DNA from 2 places in the Bacillus sp. 5w2 genome. Region 1 is predicted to be linked to the other one. Evidence: riboswitches for the same ligand, from Rfam matches in the RefSeq annotation. Region 1 holds a riboswitch; the other holds the start of a gene.

Region 1 (11,819 bases):
CTTGGGACATTGTTGAAGGCATTTAATATCGGTGGATTATTTACGCTAGATAACGGGGATCAATATATTCGCCGTGTTATCGTAAATATAACAGATGAGTTAAATGAAAAAAAAATAAAGAAATTAATTGAAAAAATAGAGAGAAAAGGATTCCGAGTGAGTCATGTAGATTATATTTAAGTTAAAAAGGAGAGGTACCAATTTGCTATATGCAGATTGGTACCTTTTTTAGTTTGAATAATGAATCCTATTTTGAAACAGGAGGCGGAGATAATGCTAAATCAGATAAAAAAATAAAATCTGCATGTTCGCGAATTTGAGGAATAGAAGTTTCTATAACACGGGATGTAATTTCACCTGGAGGCCCAACATGTCCGATAGCTACCATAATCGGCTTTTCTTGAAGTTTTTTGATGAGTAATTGAGCTTGTTTTGAAATATGTGCCGCTGTATACACATCATCAAAAAATAATTGGTTTTCAATAATAGGTACTCCTAATTCTTTCCCGATTTTTGGGACAACACTCTTAGGATTTGTTTTGCTATCTAAATAAAATAAACCGTGTTTTTTACAAGCTGCAAGTATAAGGCGTACAATTCTTTCGTCCGCGGTCACTTTTGATCCCATATGATTGTTCATCCCAATTGCATGCGGTACTTCTTGAATTGCTTGTTCGAGTCGGTTATTTATTTCTTCGTCGCTTAAATCAGTTGTAATCGCTTTTGGTCCAAGCCATTCTTTTTTACCTTTAATAGGTTCCATTGGCATATGTATAATAACTTCGTGTCCTTTCTTATGAGCCGCTATCGCATCTTCCTTTGTAGAAGGAAGAAAAGGCATAACGGCAACAGTCAGTGGAATAGGAAGTGATAACATTTTATCAGTTCCCTTCATATTATTGCCGAAGTCATCAATGACAATAGCTACTTTGTTTGTATGGGCCTTTGCTTGAACAGGGAACAAGAAGGATGGTAAGAACATAGTAAACATAAGTAATGCAATCGTATATTTGCGCATATAAATATTTCCTTTCTATTTTATCCCGCTATTTGCGGGCAGTAGGGAATGAACAAAATCCCCAATGATTAAATTTGCACTTTATCAATCATTATTATGTTTTGCGTTTTTATATAAATTAAACAAAAAATGTCGAAGAAAAGTATATGGAAAATAGAGAATCCGCTATTTAATTGGTATTTGTAAAAAAAGAAGATGAAAAAAATGTCTATTATTGCGAATGTATTTACAAAGATAGAATAATTTGTAATAATTCTCAAAGTGAGGGTAAAGATTTGTAAATTACAGGGAGAAAATGTTAAATTTTCTGATTCTTCAAATTCAAATATGATTAAGTAGTTAAAAGGCCAATGGAGAAGTGAAGTTGAGAGCAAGGAAGTATAATAAGGGGGATATGAATGTTTACTGTAAAAAGGAAGTACACATTAGAAAAGCTTTCACGTGATATTCATATAAAGCGTGAAGAAATGATTCAATTAGGTTTAACGAGTGGGTTAAATAGTATGGAGACAATTCAAGTTAGTCAAGAATTGGACAAGCTTATTTTACAGTACCAGTGCTATAAAGAAAAACAAACACCCAAATGGTTATCAATTATAAAGGTACCTATTTTTCAAATTGGGTATGAAGGAAAATCGAGTAATTTTTGGCGAATGCTTGTGGCTGGTTTTATGAAATAAGTATAATTACCCTTTTGGGATAAGGATAATTATACTAGGTGTAACGGAATTTCGATATGAACTGTCGTTCCTTCGTTTTCTATACTGTCAATAAAAATATGCCCATTGTACATCTCTACAATTCGTTTACATATGACAAGTCCAAGACCTGTTCCAGTATCTTTATTAGTAAAGAACGGATGAAAGAGGTGTTTTTGAATATGTTTTGGAATCCCTTTTCCAGTATCTATAATTTGCAATTGTGCATGTGTTTCATTGTTTGTTACGGAAATAGTTAGTGTGTCACCAGAAGTCATGGCTTCAATTGCATTTTTTGTAATGTTTAAAACCACTTGTTTCATATGGTCTTTTGAGCAACGTATATGAACAGGATGGTCTGGCAAATGTAAATGGAATACAATGTTATGTAGATTCGCCTCAGATTGAATAATCAATGCTACCTCATTTAAAATAGTTCTCACATCATATGTTTGTTCAATGATAGCGGTTGGCTTTCCAAGAATAAGAAATTCGCTTACAATTTCATTAATCCGTTCTATTTCTTGTTCAATGATGGAAAAATAGAACTGATCTTGTTCATCTTTATATTTTTCTTTTAATAGAGCGACGAGTCCTTTAATTCCGGTAAGAGGATTACGGATTTCGTGGGCTGTACTAGCTGCAAAAGTTCCAACCAATTCAATTTTTTGTAGTTCATTTTGTTGTCTTTCCAGTTTTGTTTGACGTTTTAACAACATATATTGAGCAAGTAAAAATAAAATAGACATTAAAAATAAAGTAGCTATACACTCTATTGAAACCCACTGGTATAAAGTTTTTTGATGGATAGGCAATGGAGAAACAGAGACCTTCCAATTTAATCGTTGGAGTGGAGTAGTAAGCATATTAGAATGCGCATCACTTGTTTCGTTATTATCATCGGTTAGAAAAACTACATCATGTTTATCGGTTACTTCAAAATGGTATTGTGGCTTAATGGCATTTAAAGATGATGAAATGTAATCAAAGCGTAAACTTGCTAACAATAAGCCTGAGAGCTCCTTCTGTTTATTGAAAATGGGAGAAGCAATCATAATCGCTTGATGTCCAAGAACACGATCTGTAATGGCTGATGATACAGTTGTTTTCTTCGTTTGTAACGCGTCTTGAATATATTTGCGATCTGAGACATCAACAGGTGGTCGTTCGCCTTCGGATGCGATTGTAATGATTCCTTCTGGTGTAGCGTAATATAGACCAGAAAAGCGTGCATCGTTTCCATCTGTATCATGTACAATTTGTTTCACTCCATTTATATTTCCAGTCTCGGTTCCTACGACTTTTGAGAGCATTTCTAATGCGGAGATTGCTTCACCAAGGTGATGATCTAAATAGTCTCTATATAAAAAGAGAACCGTGTGAGCAGATTGTTTGTTTTCCTGTTTCATTTTATACGAATGATATGAATAAAATGTAGCACCAATCCCTATCGTTGGTAGGATAACAAGCAATATATATAAAACTATGCTGTGGAATTTGACTTTCAAATTTGGTACTCCTTCTTTTTTATTATCATTATATATAAACTATGTTAAAATTGTCATGTTTTTATTCAAGAATCATTCATAATATATTTGGGGAGAGGTAATGAATGAGTGAATACTCATTCGGGAATTACATGAAGTACTAAGCTGTTTTTTTCTTTTTATTACTGAGAATTTAAGTGAAGGGTTGAAAGTTGTATGACATCAAATAATGAACGAGAAGATATTTCTCAATCTTTAAAAGTATTTATTGCATTATCTCGTGTACATCGTTCTGTTATGGATACTACAAATAAATCTATACAAAGTAACGGGTTAAATCCAACTGAATTTGCTGTATTAGAACTGCTATATCATAAAGGCGGTCAGCCACTTCAGCAAATTGGTGAGCGTATTTTAATAGCTAGTGGCAGCATTACATATGTTGTAGATAAGCTAGAAAAAAAGGGACTAGTAAAGAGAATTCCGTGCCCGAATGACAGACGTGTTATATATGCACAACTAACTGAGTCTGGAGAGACCTTTATTGCTTCTATTTTTCCAGGGCATGAGCAAGTTATACATCAGTCTTTTGAAATGTTAACGAAAGAAGAAAAGGATGAATTACTTGATCTATTAAAAAAGATTGGAAAGTATGAAAAATAATAGTATGTTCCAAAGGAGCTTTGGATAAAGAAATCCAAGGCTTTTTTGTTTACATGTAATTATGACAACATCTGCCGTATTTTGCTGAAGAATAAGAGGAGATTTGTAAGTAAGCATTGAATTATAGTAAGGATGTATATAATGGAGAGGAGGCTCGTTCATGTCATTTAAAGACTATGAATATAAACGGCCAAATATTGAAGAATTAAAAGAGAAGTTTACTGTTGCTTTAGAGAAGTTTGATAACGCAAAAACTGTAGAAGAACAAAAACAAGTCATTCATTCAATTAACGAAATTCGCAACGATTTTGGTACAATGGGGAATCTTTGTTACATTCGTCATTCTGTTGATACGACAGATGCTTTTTATAAGGAAGAGCAAGATTTCTTTGATGAATTCTCTCCAGTTGTACAAGGATATGGTACAAAGTATTATAAAGCGTTAATTCATTCTCCATTTCGTGAAGAATTAGAAGCGTATTATGGGAAGCAATTGTTTGCTCTAGCAGAGTGTGATTTGAAAACATATTCTGATGAAGTCGTGAAAGATTTACAATTAGAGAATAAATTGTCTTCACAATATACGCAGTTATTAGCATCTGCAAAAATTGACTTTGCAGGAGAAGAAAGAACGTTATCACAGCTTATTCCATTTATGCAAGGGAAAGAAAGAAGTGAACGTAAAGCAGCAAGTGAAGCATATTACGGATTTTTAGCTGAGAATGAGGAAGAGTTAGATCGTATTTATGATGAGCTTGTTAAAGTGAGAACGAACATCGCTAAATCTTTAGGTTTCAAAAACTTTGTTGAACTTGGATATGCGAGAATGTACCGTACAGATTATAATGCGGAAATGGTGGCGAATTATCGTCAGCAAGTACTTGATTATATCGTTCCAGTTACAACGGAATTAAGAAAGCGACAACAAGCACGTATTGGTGTAGAAAAATTAGCATATTATGATGAAAACTTTGAGTTTGCTACTGGTAATCCAACTCCCAAAGGAGATGCGGATTGGATTGTTAATCATGGGAAAACGATGTATAAAGAGTTATCGGCTGAAACGGATGAATTTTTCAATTTCATGCTAGATAATGATTTATTAGATTTAGTTGCGAAAAAAGGAAAAGCGGGTGGCGGTTATTGTACATATATCGAGAATTATAAAGCACCATTTATTTTCTCGAACTTCAATGGAACATCTGGGGACATTGATGTATTAACACATGAAGCTGGTCATGCTTTCCAAGTATATGAAAGTCGTAAGTTTGAAATTCCAGAATACAATTGGCCAACGTATGAAGCGTGTGAAATTCATTCTATGAGTATGGAATTCTTTACATGGCCATGGATGAAATTATTCTTTGAAGAAGATGCAGATAAATATTACTTCTCTCACCTAAGTTCAGCACTTCTGTTTTTACCGTATGGTGTATCTGTTGATGAATATCAACATTATGTATATGAAAATCCAGAAGCATCACCAGAAGAGCGTAAGACAGCATGGCGTAATATAGAGAAAAAGTATTTGCCGCATCGTGATTATGAAGATAATGATTATTTAGAGCGCGGTGGATTCTGGCAACGTCAAGGACATATTTATAGCTCGCCGTTCTACTATATTGACTACACGTTAGCACAAATTTGTGCACTGCAATTTTGGAAACGTGCAAGAGATAATAGACAAGAGGCGTGGGAAGATTATGTGAATCTGTGCCAACAAGGTGGAAGTAAATCATTCTTGGAATTAGTAGAAGTTGCAAATTTAACATCACCATTTGCTGAAGGCTGTGTGAAAAGTGTCATTACAGAAATTGAAGCATGGTTACATGCGATTGACGACACAAAATTGTAAAAAACATGCGCTTTTTTTCACATGTTTAACATCGACATAATGGGAAAATGATGAGATAATAAAAGAAAATTCAGAATACTAAAGAGGTGTTTCTCATAAGGAGCACCTCTTTTCACCAACAAAAAGGGGGGAAAGAAATATGCTTCAATCTAATATGGATGTGAGTTTAGAAAGTTTGGTGAACTCATTACAGTCTACTCGAAGCACGCTATTATCAGAAATTGAAATGTTAAATGATACAGAAGTGAATGTAAAGCCACGCCGTGATAAATGGAGTATTATTCAAATTTTGCATCACTTGCATTTAGTTGAACAATCTGTCACGTCTGCCCTTGTATATGCTTTACAAAAAAACGAAAGAAACACGACTCCATTTAAAGACCTCCAACTTACGCTTGATCGCACACATAAACGAGAAGCTCCTCAGCAAATGCAACCAACAGAAACGTTAATGAAAAAACAGCAAGGAATTCAATTACTAGAACATTCACGACAAGAACTATTACACGCGCTTCATAGTGTTATAGATGAAAAAGATCTATTTGAAAATGGATTAAAGCATCCTGTTTTTAATGATCTGAATTTGTATCAATGGATTCAATTTCTTGATTTGCATGAACAAAGACATCTTACGCAGTTAAAAGAGGCGAAACACGCAATTTTACAACGATAATTAGGAAGAAGTGGGAGACCACTTCTTTTTTGATATGTGCATAGTTTTCTTTCTTATTTTGGAATACTACATGGAGAAAGGAAAGAAGGAGTTGAAAAGTATGTCCAAGAAAAAGAAAGAAGAAGAGCGCGCTTGGAAAGCACGTAAAGAAAATCAAAAGCCACATGGAAAAGTGAAAGCTTTTGCTGAATTAGTTGAAGGAACAGAAAAAACGTGATGATGATTTCATCACGTTTTTTGTATGAGTGGAAAAGTTAATAAGAAGGTTGTACCGATTCCTTTTTCACTTATAATATCAATTTTTCCATTCATAGCTTGAACAACACTGAATACGACCATCATTCCAAGTCCAGTTCCTTTTTCTTTCGTTGAATAGAAAGGAGAGCCGAGACGTTTCACTTGTTCGGTATCCATACCGACTCCTGTATCTTTTATATATAACTGAATATGCTTATGATCAGGAACTAATGTGAAATAAAGATCACCGCCTTTTGGCATGGCCTCAATGCAGTTTTTTAAAATATTTAACAAGCATTGATTTAGTTTTTGTTTTTCTCCCGCGATAAAAAAAGAAGTGCTTTGCTTTATATAATGTGTACGCACATTTGCTAAATTAGCAAGCGGTGTAATTAACGATAATGCATGTAGCAGTTCTTCTTCTAACTGTAATCTTTGTTCTTTTTCAATACTTGGTTTTGCAAAGGTTAAATAATCTGTAAGAACGTGGTTTGCTTGTTCGATTCCGTTGATGGCAATGTCGATATATAATTTTCGCTCCTGCTCAGTGCATGTATCTGATTGTAAAAGTTGCAAAAATCCTTTCGTTGAAGTTAATGGATTGCGAATTTCATGAGAGATAGACGCTGCCATTTCACCAATTAAATGAAATTTTTCAGCATTCATAAGTTCGTTTTGGAGACGAATTTGAGTTTGTAATATGTGTAGTAAATATAAAATAAGAATCGTACCAAGTATCGTACATAACTCATACACAATAATATGTGGTATATAATCAGCCTTGTTTGTAACCTTTGAAAGGAAGAAAGGTATCCAACTAAATCCGTATGTGAGACTGTAGATAATAGCAAGTGCTATTTTTATACGATTAGAAGTTCGATTGAAAAATTTGTATGTAAATAATAGGACAATAAATAGAAGGATAGAACCGATAAGCGATGGGAAAACACCTATTCCTCCTAATAAGAAGCGGTATATATTTAATACAATTAATATAGAGCCGCCAGCAATAGGACCTCCGGTTAATGTACCGACAATTAATACGATATGACGCATATCAAATTGAAATCCATAATTTGTTTTTGCTGCGAAAGTGATACATAGTATAGTAACGAGGCAACACAATACAATAAATATTGCTGAATTTAATTTAGGAGAACGTTTCCCTTTTTGATTCCAAAATAAATGGTATACGAGCATTGTAACAAGGATGAATAATATATTTAAAAAGAGATAAATAATAAAGGATTTCAGTGGGATGCCTCCTCTCTTCTCACATTAAATTAATCATACTATAAAATGAAAGAAATGAAATGAGAAATAGCGGAAAAATCAGAAATTTTTTCTGGTAGTATACAATATGTTACAATAAGCTTTGTCAATGAAAGAAGGAATTCCGTGCAATGCACGGGAGAGGTTCGCGAACTCCCTCTATAAAAAACTATGGAAACAACAATATCTTTAGGTATTGTTTTGTTTTTTTATTGTGACAGTTCAAGAACGTTCTTTCTTCTTATTCGTAATAGAGAAGGAGAATGAGTGAAATGAAAAAAGAAAAGGCAGTTGTTGTTTTTAGTGGAGGACAAGATAGTACGACATGTTTATTTTGGGCAATAGAGCAGTTTGCAGAAGTAGAGGCTGTAACGTTTAATTACAATCAACGTCATAAGTTAGAAATTGATTGTGCAGCGGAAATTGCGAAAGAGCTAGGAATTAAGCATACGGTACTAGATATGAGTCTATTAAATCAACTTGCTCCAAATGCGTTAACGAGAACGGATATGGAGATTACACATGAAGAAGGTGAATTGCCATCGACATTTGTAGATGGACGAAATTTACTATTCTTATCATTTGCTGCTGTATTAGCAAAACAAGTAGGAGCACGTCATATTGTAACGGGTGTATGTGAAACTGATTTTAGTGGTTACCCAGATTGCCGTGACGTATTTGTGAAATCGTTAAACGTTACTTTAAATTTATCCATGGATTATCCGTTTGTGATTCATACGCCACTTATGTGGATTGATAAAGCGGAAACGTGGAAATTATCAGATGAACTTGGAGCATTCGAGTTTGTTCGAGAAAAAACATTAACATGTTATAACGGAATCATTGGTGATGGTTGCGGTGAATGTCCAGCATGTCAACTTCGTAAAGCAGGATTAGATACGTACCTACAAGAACGCGAAGGAGCAAACAACTAATGGATAATTTCTTTGGATTTCGCATCGTAGAAAATTTGCAAAAAATGGACAAGGATATTCAGCGTAAACAGCTCAAATATCATAATAAAAGAGTAATGGTCAGCAAGGAATTTACATTTGATGCAGCGCACCATTTACACTGTTATGAAGGAAAATGTAAAAACTTACATGGTCACACATATAAAGTTGTATTTGGAATTAGTGGATATGTAAATGAAATAGGTCTTGCGATTGACTTTGGAGATATAAAAGAAATTTGGAAGAATGAAATAGAAATTTATTTAGACCATCGTTATTTAAACGAAACGTTACCAGCAATGAATACGACTGCTGAAAATATGGTCGTTTGGATTTATGAAAAAATGGCAGAAGCGTTAACAAAAGATAATCGTGCGAACGAATATAAAGGAGCTCGCGTTGAATTTGTTCGTCTATTTGAGACTCCGACTAGTTATGCGGAAGTAAGACGGGAGTGGATGCTCGATGAGTAAAATCCCTGTCTTAGAAATATTTGGTCCGACTATTCAAGGTGAAGGAATGGTTGTAGGACAAAAGACAATGTTTATCCGTACAGCTGGCTGTGATTATAGCTGCGCTTGGTGTGATTCTGCTTTTACGTGGGATGGATCGGCTAAAGATCAAATTAGACAGATGACAGCAGAAGACGTTTGGAATGAGCTTGTAGAAATTGGTGGCGAAAATTTTTCTCATGTTACGATTTCAGGCGGAAATCCAGCATTGCTGAAAAATATTGAGTTTCTTCTTTCTATATTAAAAGAGAATGGAATGCGAACAGCAATCGAAACGCAAGGGAGTAAATGGCAAGATTGGTTACTTCAAATTGATGAGATAACGATTTCTCCAAAACCACCAAGTTCGGCGATGAATACTGATTTTCAGAAGTTAGATGATGTGATTCAGAAACTAGCAGGAAAAGATATTAGTTTAAAAGTAGTAGTATTCGACGATCAAGATTTTGAATATGCAGTTAAGATGCACGAACGTTATCCCGATGTACCATTTTTCTTACAAGTAGGGAATGATGATACAAAAACTGTGGATGATGCGATGCTGATTAAGAAATTATTAGATAAGTACGAGTGGCTGATTGATAAAGCTGTAAATTGTAAAGAGATGAATAATGCAAAAGTATTGCCGCAGCTTCATGCGTTAGTATGGGGAAATAAACGCGGAGTATAATGAGAAGGGATGTTTAAAATGACAGGAAGATTAGATGAAGATTTAAAAGATGTAACATTATTAGGAAATCAAAATACAAAATATTTATTTGAATATAGCCCAGAAATTTTAGAGGTATTTGATAATAATCATCCAAACCGTGATTATTTTGTGAAATTCAATTGTCCTGAATTTACAAGCTTATGTCCGAAAACAGGCCAACCAGATTTTGCAACAATTTATATTAGCTACATTCCAGAACAAAGAATGGTAGAGAGTAAATCTTTAAAGCTATATTTATTTAGTTTCCGCAATCACGGTGACTTCCACGAAGATTGCATGAACGTTATTATGAATGATTTAATTAAATTAATGGATCCGCGTTACATTGAGGTATGGGGCAAATTCACACCACGTGGAGGGATTTCAATTGATCCTTATTGCAACTACGGTCGCCCAGGAACGAAATATGAACAAATGGCAGACTACCGCATGATGAACCATGATCTATATCCAGAAACAATTGATAATCGTTAATATATAATAGAAAGAAAGGATCTGTATAACATACAGATCCTTTCTTTCTATTATATTATGCATTTTGATTAATGACAGTATAGTTTTTATGACTTACAACTGTAAGAGGTTCCATATCTAGTTCTCTAAAATTTTCCATGATTGTTATATCTACAATAACGGAGTTTTGATTTACTTTTTGAACACGGCCTTGCATTCCACCTTTAAATTCAATGATATCTCCAGTTTCTGCGATCTGCATAAGCAACTCTCCTTGTTACAGTTTTCCAAAAAAAGAATAATTTTGGTTTTTTTTTATTTCCTCTTATTTTGAACCATATTGTCTAGTTTGTAAATGTTTCCAAAGTAAAAATTCGAAAAATATTCACTTTTTGTAAGAAAATATACAAGAACTTCAAGTTATTAGAAAAAAAGAACGGTTTAAATGCGCGCATCTTTATATAGGGGTATAATAAAAAATACAATAACCTACTAAAGTGGGAGAAATTAGAGGCGGTAAAATGATGTTTGAATTTGTGGGGAGTGTTATAGCGTTAATTTTATTTGTATTTTCTTATATACATTTAAAAAAGATTCGTCATCATGAAACAACTACATATTTTGATGGGATGGATGGTATACATGCTGGGGTCACACATGAGAGTGGTGGGGATATGTAAAGGTGTATAACTTTCTTTTTTTGCGTGGTATGATATTTAAAAATAGTACATAATAGAGTTCGTAAGTGATGAATGGAGAGTGGAAAGAATGAAGATTTCTTTTATTCGTCATGGTCGCTTAGACCGTACTATAGAACCAATGACGGTTACATCCTTTCATGAATGGATGAAGGGATATGACTTACATACCATAATAGAAAAAGCACCTATACCAACGGAAACAATGGAAGTGGTTGAAGCAGCAAAATTGATTTTAACGAGTGATCAAAGGTGTGCTGTACAGTCAACAGCTGAATTAATGGATTCTTTATCTTTTATGCAAAATTCTCTTTTTAGAGAAGCTGAAATTCCGACGAGTTTTTATGCTCCAACATGGTTAAAATGTAAACCTAACGTATGGATTTTTATCGGACGAACATTATGGATACTTGGTTACCATAAAGATGTTGAGTCTTATAAGGAAGTAAGAGAGAGGGCAAGGCAAGCGGCTTACTTATTACACCGTTACGCTCTCGTACATGGAAGTATTGCTCTTGTAGGGCATAATTATGTTAATGCAATGGTTGGTGCAGAATTGAGAGCAATGGGATGGTCTGGTTCGCCTAT
Region 2 (11,819 bases), 230 kb from region 1:
TCAAAGATAGTCCGTGGCTGAAACCCAATAACGAGAGAATTCCCTAAATGCCTAGTTTTTCGTTGTTTATAAGCTGGCGCATTTCCAAATGCGAATATCGGTTCCCCACCAAATGAAAATTCCCATAAGTAATGGTCTGGGTCTTCAGGAATTTGCTTCGGCCATGTTTGATTATCGTTTTCATGTAAATATTGTAGTACTTTCCAAAAGTAATCACGATAATATTCAAGTGATTGTTCTTCACATTCCGGCTCTACAAAAAGAAAAAAGCCTCTTCTTACAATTGGCCGCTCTTTCATTAACTCTAAAAAAGATAACATTGTATGTGGCAAATGACTCCAATCATTATGAGAAAGAAATGAATAACGAAGTTCATTCTTTTTCAAAGCTGTTAAGCCGAAATAGCACGGGAAAGTTGGTTCTAACACGACACTCGAAAAATTTTGAAATTCTTTTGTAACCCAATTTGGTATGTCAGTTCTCGTTCTCATTCCTTCATTATCTAATAAATAAGACTCATTCATTCTTTCACCTCATTATGTATAGCATTCAATTAAGAATATTACATACTCGGCCTGTCCTATACCTATTTAAAAATTCGGCTGAAAAATTATTTAAAAATACAAAAAAATAAAATCGCTTACTTGACTAATTTCTACCAATTCGTGTATATTTAAATTAATCATTTAGCAGAATATTCAAGATTATAGCATTTTTAGTTTATCTTATCTTTCAAATGAATTTCACTAAATGAAAAAAGCAAATGTTTTTAGGAGGAATTGTAACATGCAAGGAAAAGTAAAATGGTTTAACAACGAAAAAGGTTTTGGATTTATCGAAATGGAAGGCGCTGACGATGTATTCGTACATTTCTCTGCTATTCAAGGTGACGGCTACAAAGCTTTAGAAGAAGGCCAAGAAGTATCTTTCGATATCACTGAAGGAAACCGCGGACCTCAAGCTGCTAACGTAGTAAAACTTTAATCCAACATATGACAGGAGGTTACCTTACTTGGTAACCTCCTTTGTTATTCCTTTGTATATTTCCGTTTTACAGAGCAAAAACTATGTGAAATGCGCAATATACAAAGGAGGAAGTAATAATGGGATCAGAAGTAAATGATTTTGAAGAAGTGAAATTCCGTGTAGAAACAGCACAAAAAATGGTAGGATCAGCGACAATTTCAATGGATCCAGATACATTAGAGCATGCTACTACTGCTGTAGAAGAAGCTCGCTCTCAGCTTGAAATTATGAAATCTGTTGCGACAGATTTAGACGAGCCCTTTCTAATGAATGAGGAAAAGAAATTAAGCAAGTGTGAGCATCAATTAAATGAAGCGAAGCATTAAAAAAACATCCAGAGAATGTTCTCTGGATGTTTTTTATGACAACTGTTCTCCATACTTTTTCAATGTTTCTCCAACTGTACATTGACGTATACAAAATGAATGGGCATAATATTTACTATTTGTCTTCCGATTATGTTCTCGCAAAAAACACCCTTCACAATATGTTTCTAATAAGTCATTTACCTCTGTAATGAGTTGCTTTTTATCCACCGTTGCACCTCTCTATTCGGTTATTTCTTTATGACTATCGATAACTGTTCCTTCTAATGCTTGCGTTGCTAATTGATGTGCTTCTTTATTTTGTTTTCTAGATATTGGCTCACATACAAGTTTTAATTTCATTTGCTTCGCTTTTTGCTCAATTTGGTCTAAATAATGATTTAAATGCTCATCATAGCAAGGCCATTCCCCAGCCAATTGTTGTAATACCACTTGAGAATCACCGCGAAGTGTAACTGCTTCATACTTAATGCCTAATTCCTCGAGTATATTCATACCGTATAATAATGACGCATATTCCGCTTCATTATTATCATATATACCTTCTATATATGCATTACGGCGAATTCGGTATTTTGTATTTCCTTTTTTATAGTATACACATATACCTACTCCAGCTTCTTTCGTCTGTACATCATAGCCGCCATCAAAATAAACGAGTATTTCTTGGGGTTCTTCCTCCACTTGTTTGCTCAGCTTCTTCATTTCCTTTAATGACCATTCTGCATCCATTTCATCGTAAAATAACAATTCTTTCACTCTTCCTGTTTTCTCGAAATCCTCCGCAAATTGCAATACATCTTCTATGTTTATATAATCTGTCGTTAATTCCGTCTGCAAACCGCTTTTTGTTTTATACAACCAATGAATTTTATATTTCATACTAGATTCCCCTTATATAAGACTTCTTATATGTAGCCAGCTAATGAAAGCCTCAATTTATTTTATTATATTGTATCAAGAGTCGAAGAATTATATTCAATATTATCACATGCAAAAAGAGCTATCCCTATAGGAATAGCTCTTTCATCTATTGCATAAATCTTTCAAATCGTACTCGCTTATTAATCCAGTACATTACAGGCATACCGATCGCCATGACAACAAATTCACCGACTGCACATGTTAACCAAGACAACATAAATGGTAAACCCAATGCAAGATGAAGTTCAATTGCAATCATAAACATTGTAATTGTAAAAATAACTGTATTAAAAATCATACGAGCCCAAATACCTTTAATAAATCGCATAGATATAATCGTTGCAACTAGCGCCAGAATAGATTGCCCTACTCCAAATACTAAATCGTAAGCGATCATAGGTGAGAAAAAGAGATTCGTTAAAAATACACCTAATACAATTCCGTAAATTGCTTTCTTATTAAATACAACAAGATGATTAAACATCTCTGAAATACGAAATTGTACATTCGTAAAGCCAAATGGCTGAATAAGCATAGAAACAGCAATATATAATGCCGCTAAAATACCATTACCGACTAATGTTCTAATATTCATGACAAAATCTCCTTAGTTTTTTTACGTGGGATGGTTTCGAACCACGTTATTCGTTTTTTAAGCAACAAGATTATATTCTACGCAATACACACTCTTTCGTCAATAGATTCCTATCATGAACTACCTTTTTTCTTTTAGACAACGTATAATAAAACATATGAAAGATTTAGGAGGTTTCACTTCATGACAGCAACAATTCAAAATGAAAAAGTGATCGTTTCCATTTCTGACAAAGGTGCAGAATTACAAAGCGTTCGCTTAAAAGAAGATAACACTGAATACTTATGGCAAGGCGATTCTACTTATTGGGGGCGCCGCGCACCAATTTTATTCCCAATTGTCGGCCGATTAGTAGATAATACATACTACGTAGATGGTAAACCATATTCTTTAACACAACACGGCTTTGCTCGTGATCTTACATTCTCTGTACAAGAACAAAGTGAAACGAAAATCACTTATATTGTAACTAGTAATGAAGAAACATTAAAAAAATACCCATACGAATTTGAATTACTCGTTTCTTATGAGCTAGACGGACAAATCGTCCATGTAACATATGAAGTACATAACCCTGCTTCAAAAGAGATGTTCTTCTCAATCGGAGCACATCCTGGTTTCAACTTCCCCTTATTAGAGGGCGAATCATTTACAGATTATCATTTAGCATTTAATGGTTCTGAACGCTTAGAAACAAGCGTATTAGAAGGACCTTATCTTTCAAGTAAAAAACAATTAATCGCTGAAAATACGAATGAATTACCACTTACATACGATTTATTTAAAAATGATGCGCTTATTTTTGAAAATATGAATACGGATGAAATCTCTATTCGTTCTCATAAACATGATAAATTTGTAAAAGTAGAATTTGACGGATTCCCATTTGTCGGCGTATGGACACCAGGTGAGAACGCACCTTTCTTATGTATTGAACCTTGGTACGGAATTGCTGATGAAATAAATCCAGCAAAAGATTTGAAGGAAAAAAAAGGAATTCAATCTTTACAAGCGAATGAAACATTTACATGTCGTTATAGTATTACAATCGGCTAAGTTACTCTATCCCCTACTTCAAAGAAACATATAAGTAGGGGATCATCTTATCATTTGGAGGTTTCACATTTTGATTGAAGTATATATTGATGGTGCATCAAAAGGAAATCCTGGTCCTTCTGGTGCAGGGGTGTTTATTAAAGGGGTGCAACCAGCTGTACAATTATCACTGCCCCTTGGGACAATGTCCAATCATGAAGCAGAGTACCACGCTTTACTTGCGGCATTAAAATATTGCACGGAGCATAATTATAACATTGTCTCATTTCGTACAGATTCGCAACTTGTTGAGCGAGCTGTTGAAAAAGAATACGCAAAAAATAAAATGTTTGCACCACTATTAGAGGAAGCACTGCAGTACATAAAAAGTTTCGATCTCTTTTTTATTAAGTGGATTCCAAGTAGTCAAAATAAAGTCGCTGATGAATTAGCTAGAAAAGCTATCTTACAAAATTAACGGGGGTATGGGTGTGAAAAAAGATTGGATTGCTCCTCTTGCTTTATTATTTGTCTCTTTTATTTGGGGAGCTACGTTTGTTGTCGTTCAAAATGCAATGTCTTTCGTTGGTCCATTTACTTTTAATGGTATTCGCTTTTTATTCGCCGGAATTATTTTATTATTCGTTCAACTGATTTTCTCAAAAAAAACTTCAAAACAAGATATAAAACAGAGTAGCCTCGCTGGATTAATCGTTGGATTCTTTTTATGTGTTGGCTATGTATTACAAACATTCGGCTTACTTTATACAACTTCTTCAAAAGCTGGGTTCTTAACAGGGCTTAGTATCGTTATGGTACCAATTTTGTCTTTTATCTTTTTAAAACAAAAAGCTACCCTTTTTATCGTAATTGGCATTGCGGTAGCAACAGCAGGATTATACTTATTAACGGCGGGTGATTCTTTTCAATTAAACATTGGAGATATACTCGTTCTCGGCTGTGCAGTAGCTTTTGCTGCCCATATTCTTGTTAACGGCTTCTTCTCTAAGAAAATATCACCTTTATTACTAAGCACATCACAAGTATTAGCTGTCGGTATGTTTTCTTCTATTTGCGCCTTTTTGTTTGAAGATTGGGAAAAATTATTTTCAGTAGCACTATGGACGAATTCTTCCTTTTTATTCGCCCTATTTCTAACTTCCTTATTCGCGACATCCATTGCTTTTTTCATTCAAACATCAGCACAAAAACATACGTCTCCAACGAGAGTAGCAATTATTTTCGCAATGGAGCCCGTATTTGCTGCATTAACAGGCGTTCTCGTTGCAAACGAACAACTTTCTATTTCTGCTATTATCGGATGCCTATGTATTTTCCTAGGCATGGTTTTTGTTGAATTACCTTCCAAAACAAAAAAAGAAGCGCAGGCTGCATGAAGTTACGCTTGTAACTTCCGCATAAAAGCCTTAGCGCTTTTTTTATCTGTAATTTCTTCTTCTTTCAACCGTTCTAATAACGCAACAAAATAACTTCCATCAAACTGTAATTGATGTTTAATTGTCGCTTCTATTGCTGCGTTCACAATTCCATCAGATGCACCAGTATATCCTTGTCCGAACATAATAAATCCTTGTGCTTCCTCTGATAATTTAAATCCTTTCGTATGTAAGAATGAAAGATAATCTTCTACTGTTTGCATGTTATTCCCACCTACTCAAAAATTCTCCATCTCCTATCATACATGTTTTTACACGCTATGAGAATGAAATTTCTTTGACAACTTTGTAAATCTATCGTCTACTGCATAGACAATAGAGGATTTCCTTGTAATATGAATGAATATGTATAGTGGAACTTATTTCATATTAAAGGGGAGACACGATGAAACAAGCACTATTAATTATCGATGCGCAGCAAGAATTACTGGATGGAAATGAACAAGAAAAAGAAGTTTTTCGTAAAACCGAGTTATTATCTACACTAAATACAGCCGTACAGAAAGCGATAGATGCAAATGCCCTTATTGTTTTCGTAAGAGATATCGATGTTGCTTCTGGTAGCGGAGAAGGATTTGAAGTACATAATGAAATTAAAGTACCTCAGTCTGCAATCCTTATTAATAAAGCAGCAACAAACTCATTCTATGGCACTTCTCTACTTGAACTTTTAAAAGAAGAAAAAATTAATCATATCGTTATCGGTGGATGTAAAACAGAACATTGTATTGACACTGCTGTTAGAACAGCAACTGTACAAGGCTTTGATGTCACATTAATTAAAAACGGTCATTCCACAACTGATTCTAACGTGTTATCTGCAGAGCAAATTATTAGTCATCACAATAAAATTTTACATGGGCATTATAACGTCGATCATTTTTCAGTTGTTAGGGATGTCGAAGAAGACCTTTTTCAACCTATTCATGATCAATATCGTGATTAAATTAACTGTAAAAAAGAATCCTTTTCACAAAAGGATTCTTTTTTATCCAAAAATTTGTGCTGCAATGCTATATAACTCATTATTCCTTTTTAATAATTGATTGCTATTTTTCATCATAATTGGTGGTGTATTAAGCTTTTTAAAACCAGCAACCTCTAATTCTTTCATAAAATTGTTCTTTCCTTTTGGTACATCAATTCTCAATTTACCATTATGATCTCTTGCTAAATGATGAACAATTCGCATTGCCATCGCATCATTTTTAGCAACGACTGGTCCTATTATTTTATTTTCTGGTGTTTGTACGCTTAAACCATATCCTAGTACATTTTGTTCCTTACCCTTCACAACGATACACTGTTCACTTTGTATAATTCTTTTCTTTAAAAACTCTTTTCTATTTGTTCCAAATGCATATTCATCTATTTTTATTATTTCTTCTAAATTCCCCTCTTCATAATCCATCATATATTCTTCATTTCCTGCATATTTATGATTCGCATTATATGAGTTACATATGTATTTAGAAACATCGCTCACTGCCCTGAACCCTAACTTTTCGTATAAAGGCTTTCCCTCATCCGTAGCAATAAGCATAATTGGAGTTTGAGCTGATACGGTCATAATGCATGAATTCGTTATTGCCTTTCCAATCCCACTTCCCTTATAATTCGGATGTACAATCACCATTCCGATAGACGCTAATTTCTCCCCATATAATATAATTGCCGCGCTAGCAATAAGCTCCTTCCTCTCATTCCACACACCGTATACAATACCTGAGTCAAAAATAGTCTCAATTTCTTTCCTGTTATAATCCCACCCAATATAAGAAGATAATGCTACAATATCGCCTATTTGTTCGTCCCTAAGACGCTCCACCTTAATTTCCAATTCAAGCATACTTCATCCCCTTATCTAGACATTTAAATCATTATTATCAAATCAACTTGTACATGTTTCACTTTATCTGTCACACACATATCCTATTTTGACCAAGACTATATTGTAAATGAGGTGACAACATGCCCATTACGAATCGATTTTCTACCACCACTAACGGCGCACTCGCAATTACAGGTAATACACTCGGGTTAAGTAAAATTAGTAATCAAAACCGTGCTGGTACAATCGGGGCAATTGGTGCATTCGTAACTACGAATACTGCTTTACAAGTACCTACTTTTCCTGCTGGTACAACACTAAACTATACACAAAATAGTTCTACCGCTATATTAAATATCCCTGCTGGTAGTACTATTCTTTACGCAGAACTTGTTTGGGGTGGAAACTATTTATCTCGTGATCAAAACATTACGAGTGTATTAGGGAATCCGGTTTCTTTTACAACACCTGTTTCAACATACTCGATTACCCCTTCAGCTGTTACAGCTTCTAATCAAACATTCGTTTCTGGATCTGTCACATTTGGATTCTATACACGATCCGCAGATGTAACATCACTCGTGCAAGCTGCTGGATCTGGATCCTATACAACTGGCTCTGTCCCTGGACTTGTTGATCCTCTAGATGCTTCTAACGGGGCTATCAATTCTTCTGGATGGACGCTCATTGTCGCTTATCAAAACGGTTCCTTACCCGCAAGAAATTTAACAATTTACGTAGCTGGTAACCGTGTTTCTGTAGAAACTGGTAGTGCAGATGTATCTGTCTCAGGATTTTTAACACCTGCCGGGGGACCTGTAAGCGGGAGATTGTTTATAAGTTCTACTGAAGGGGATGCTGATTTAACTGGAGATCAAGCATTATTCGGACCAAATTTCAGTTCATTAAATGCTTTATCTGGGCCAAATAATGCTGTAAATAATTTCTTCGGTTCTCAAGTTAATAATGCTGCTGGAAATTTAGATACAACTGGGACATTTGGAACAAGAAATCAAAGTGCTTCTACAAGCACAAATATATCCGCCGGCCGGCAAGGTTGGGACATTACTTCCATTGATATTTCTCCTTATTTAACAAACTCACAAGTTTCCGCCGCAATCCGTTTAACAACTAACGGAGATGCCTATATGTTAAATACAGTCGGTTTACAAATCAATATAAATTCACCAAATATACAAGCAACGAAAAACGTGAATAAAAGTGTCGCTGCCATTGGAGATGTTCTCACTTATACCGTTACTATCCCTAATACCGGGCTTCTGCCTGCTAATAACGTTACTTTTACAGACATACTCCCTAACGGCACTTCCTTCATACCTGGAAGCGTGACGATAGATAACGTACCACAAACAAATGCAAATCCTGCCGCTGGTATATCTCTCGGAACAATTAATAATAACTCTTCTCGTACAGTAACTTTCCAAGCAACTGTCGTTTCTCTTCCAAATCAAAACCCTATCTCTAACACCGCTAATATTACCTTTCAATATACACCAATTGCCGGAGGAACAACCTTTAACGGTCTCGCAACAAGCAACTCTGCAGGAACACAAATTAATCTTGCAGATATTAATGGCACAAAATCAGTTAACAAAATCTTTACCGATATTGGCGAAACGTTAACTTACAGTATTGCCTTAGCTAATATAGGAAATATCCCTGCAACTAACGTTATATATACAGATCCAATTCCAAGTGGGACTACTTTCATTCCAGGGAGTGTAACTGTTAACGGAGTTACTCAAGCTGGGGCAAATCCCGCAAATGGGATATCAATTGGATCTATTGCTGCTAATTCTACGACTACTGTTTCATTTCAAGTACTCGTTCCTTCTATCCCGCAAACAAACCCAATATTAAATAGCGGTACAACAACTTATCAATACATTCCTGTACCAAATCAACCAGCAGTAAGTGGGACTGATACGACGAATATTGTCTCTACTCAAGTGAATAATGCTACTGTAACTATGGCAAAAGCAGTAGATAAAAACTATGCAGATATTGGCGATACACTGACTTACACTGTTGCCTTTACAGCTACAGGTAATACGAATGCGAACAATGTTATTTTTACAGATGTCATTCCTAACGGAACCACTTTTGTCCTTAACAGTTTAACAATAGATGGCACGACACAAGTTGGAGCAAATCCTGCTAATAGTGTGAACATTGGATCTATCCCAACTGGTACAACAAAAAATATTTCATTTCAAGTAGTAGTAAACACAATACCTGCGTCAAATGTCGTATCTAATGGATCCAGCGCTTCTTATCAATATACTGTAAATCCTAGCCAATCACCCGTTACAAAAAACATCTCTTCTAATCTTGTTTCCACTCAAATTAACAACGCGAATGTAACAGTAACAAAATCAACAAACAAACAATTTGCCACAATTGGCGAAACGATAAGTTATACAATCCTTATTACAAACAGTGGAAATACAGCTGCAACTAACGTGCAACTAACAGATCCACTTCCAAATGGAACGATATTGACTCCTGGTACTGTAACACTAAACGGCGTTTTGCAAAATGTAGATTCTCTCATTGCCTTACCTATCGGCACAATTCCTGGCGGAGCTACTTTTACCCTTTCTTTCCAAGTAACAGTCATCAATATTACCGCCCAAAATCCTATCATTAATAATGCTTTCGCCTCTTATCAATATACTGTAAATCCAAGTCTGCCACCGACATTGAAAACAGCAAATTCTAATTCTGTAACATCAACAATTAGACTAGCAAATCTTCATACTAACAAGTCTGTAAATCAAACGTTTGCGGAAGTTGGAGATGTATTAACTTATACCTTTTCTCTTACAAACGATGGAAATGTTGCGGCGAACAATGTAGTACTATCCGATTCAATTGCAAATGGTACTGCCTTTGTACCAAACAGTGTTACGATTAACAGTGTTGCTCAACCAGGTGTTACACCAGCTAGCATCAATATTGGTAGCATCAATGCTAATACTACAATTACAGCTTCATTCCAAGTAGTAATAACTAGCATTCCAAACCCAAATCCTATTTCAAATAGCGCTTCCATCTCCTATAACTTTATCGTTGATCCAAACGCTTCACCTGTAAGTAAGAACACTACTTCAACCACTACATTTACTCAAGTAAACGATGCAAATGTCATTTCGGCAAAAACGGTGGATCGAGAGTTCGCTACCGTTGGAGATATATTAACTTATACCATTCTTTTAACGAATGCAGGAAGTGTTTCTGCTGATAGTCCCACTTTCGTAGATACAAATCCAGATGGCACTACCTTTATTCCAAACACTTTCCTTATTAACGGTTTACTTCAAAATAATGCAGATCCAAATATAGGTGTTCCGTTACCTGCCATTCCTGCTAACGGCTCACTTACCGTCTCTTATCAAGTAACTGTCACCTCTTTACCAGTACAAAATCCAACAATAAATTCATCTAGTACACAATATAGCTTTATTCTAAATCCAGGTGATCCACCAACTATAGAAACATCTTTAAGTAATACTGTAAGTACACAAATTAATTTAGCAAATGTAATTATTTTCAAAAATGTAGACTTAACTATCGCAGATGTTGGGCAACCAATCACATATACAATTGCCTTAGCCAATCCTGGGAATACTCCAGCAAATAATGTAGTTGTTACCGATATACTACCTCCTGGCACAACTCTTGTACCAAATAGTATTTTTATAGGTGGTGCTTTACAGCTAGGTGCGGATCCAAATGTTGGCCTTCAAGTTGGTACGATTCCAGCAGGCGGAATTACAACTATTGTTTTCCAAATTAGTACAAATAGTTTACCTTCACCAAATCCAGCGCAAAACAGTGCTACACTTCAATATAGCTTTATCGCCGATCCAAATTTACCTGCTATTGTTAAAAATGCTACTAGCAATATAGTAACAACACAAATTAACACCGCTAGTATTGTTGCTACGAAACTAACAAGTACAAATTTCGCTGATGTTGGCGATATCATAACCTATGCAACTATTTTAACGAATAACGGCAATATCCCTGCCTCTAATGTAACGTTTACAGATAGCATTCCAGCTGGTACCATCTTCCTTCCTAATACTGTAACGATTAACGGTGTCCCTATAGCTAATGCAAATCCTGCTAATGGCATTTTAATTGGTACGATAGGAGCAAATTCATCACGTACTGTTGCATTCCAGGTTTTTGTACCAAGTATCCCTGCTGTAAATCCGATTACAAATCAATCGGGCACAACATTCCAATACACGTACGATCCATCCAAACCTGCTGTAATGCAGATGGTTGCTTCTAACACTGTACAAACAACTATTAATAACGCTACGATTACCTCTACGAAATCTGCAGATAAACAGTTTGCTAACGTAAATGATACGATTACTTACACGACCACTTTAACGAATACTGGAAACACTCTGGCATCAAATGTGATTTTTACAGATGTAATTCCAAACGGAACATCATTTATTCCTAATAGTGTAACAGTAAACGGGAATACACTCCCTAATACAAATCCAGCAAGTGGAATTGCAATTGATCCAATAAGTCCTAATACAAGTACAACAATCTCATTTCAGATAAAAGTAAACTCCATA

Evidence for each region. A riboswitch is a leader RNA that binds a small molecule or an ion and turns the genes downstream of it on or off. The one in region 1 is predicted to bind preQ1.
Region 2: it holds a riboswitch for preQ1, as region 1 does, so the genes downstream of both, ACXY7N_RS06805 (QueT transporter family protein) here and queC (7-cyano-7-deazaguanine synthase QueC) in region 1, are expected to answer to the same signal.

The regions. Positions count from the first base shown of each region.
Region 1 covers NZ_JBTIWT010000002.1:250,005-261,823, forward strand. The annotation lists gene cbpA (cyclic di-AMP binding protein CbpA) at 1-180, shown strand, start outside; gene ACXY7N_RS05515 (divergent polysaccharide deacetylase family protein) at 248-1,018, opposite strand; gene ACXY7N_RS05520 (aspartyl-phosphate phosphatase Spo0E family protein) at 1,417-1,698, shown strand; gene ACXY7N_RS05525 (DUF3149 domain-containing protein) at 1,728-3,224, opposite strand; gene ACXY7N_RS05530 (MarR family winged helix-turn-helix transcriptional regulator) at 3,420-3,866, shown strand; gene ACXY7N_RS05535 (M3 family oligoendopeptidase) at 4,027-5,721, shown strand; gene ACXY7N_RS05540 (DinB family protein) at 5,861-6,394, shown strand; gene ACXY7N_RS05545 (DUF6254 family protein) at 6,495-6,611, shown strand; gene kinB (sporulation sensor histidine kinase KinB) at 6,623-7,831, opposite strand; PreQ1 riboswitch class I at 8,039-8,082, shown strand; gene queC (7-cyano-7-deazaguanine synthase QueC) at 8,176-8,838, shown strand; gene queD (6-carboxytetrahydropterin synthase QueD) at 8,838-9,329, shown strand; gene queE (7-carboxy-7-deazaguanine synthase QueE) at 9,322-10,038, shown strand; gene queF (preQ(1) synthase) at 10,057-10,554, shown strand; gene ACXY7N_RS05575 (YkvS family protein) at 10,610-10,795, opposite strand; gene ACXY7N_RS05580 (hypothetical protein) at 11,031-11,213, shown strand; gene ACXY7N_RS05585 (hypothetical protein) at 11,302-11,819, shown strand, end outside.
Region 2 covers NZ_JBTIWT010000002.1:480,300-492,118, reverse strand. The annotation lists gene ACXY7N_RS06830 (YqcI/YcgG family protein) at 1-524, opposite strand, end outside; gene cspB (cold shock-like protein CspB) at 787-984, shown strand; gene ACXY7N_RS06820 (DUF2564 family protein) at 1,104-1,352, shown strand; gene ACXY7N_RS06815 (zinc-finger domain-containing protein) at 1,386-1,562, opposite strand; gene ACXY7N_RS06810 (ribonuclease H family protein) at 1,575-2,234, opposite strand; gene ACXY7N_RS06805 (QueT transporter family protein) at 2,383-2,871, opposite strand; PreQ1 riboswitch class I at 2,878-2,922, opposite strand; gene ACXY7N_RS06800 (aldose 1-epimerase family protein) at 3,055-3,927, shown strand; gene ACXY7N_RS06795 (reverse transcriptase-like protein) at 3,998-4,384, shown strand; gene ACXY7N_RS06790 (DMT family transporter) at 4,398-5,303, shown strand; gene ACXY7N_RS06785 (DUF6123 family protein) at 5,306-5,566, opposite strand; gene ACXY7N_RS06780 (cysteine hydrolase family protein) at 5,749-6,309, shown strand; gene ACXY7N_RS06775 (GNAT family N-acetyltransferase) at 6,352-7,212, opposite strand; gene ACXY7N_RS06770 (DUF7507 domain-containing protein) at 7,335-11,819, shown strand, end outside.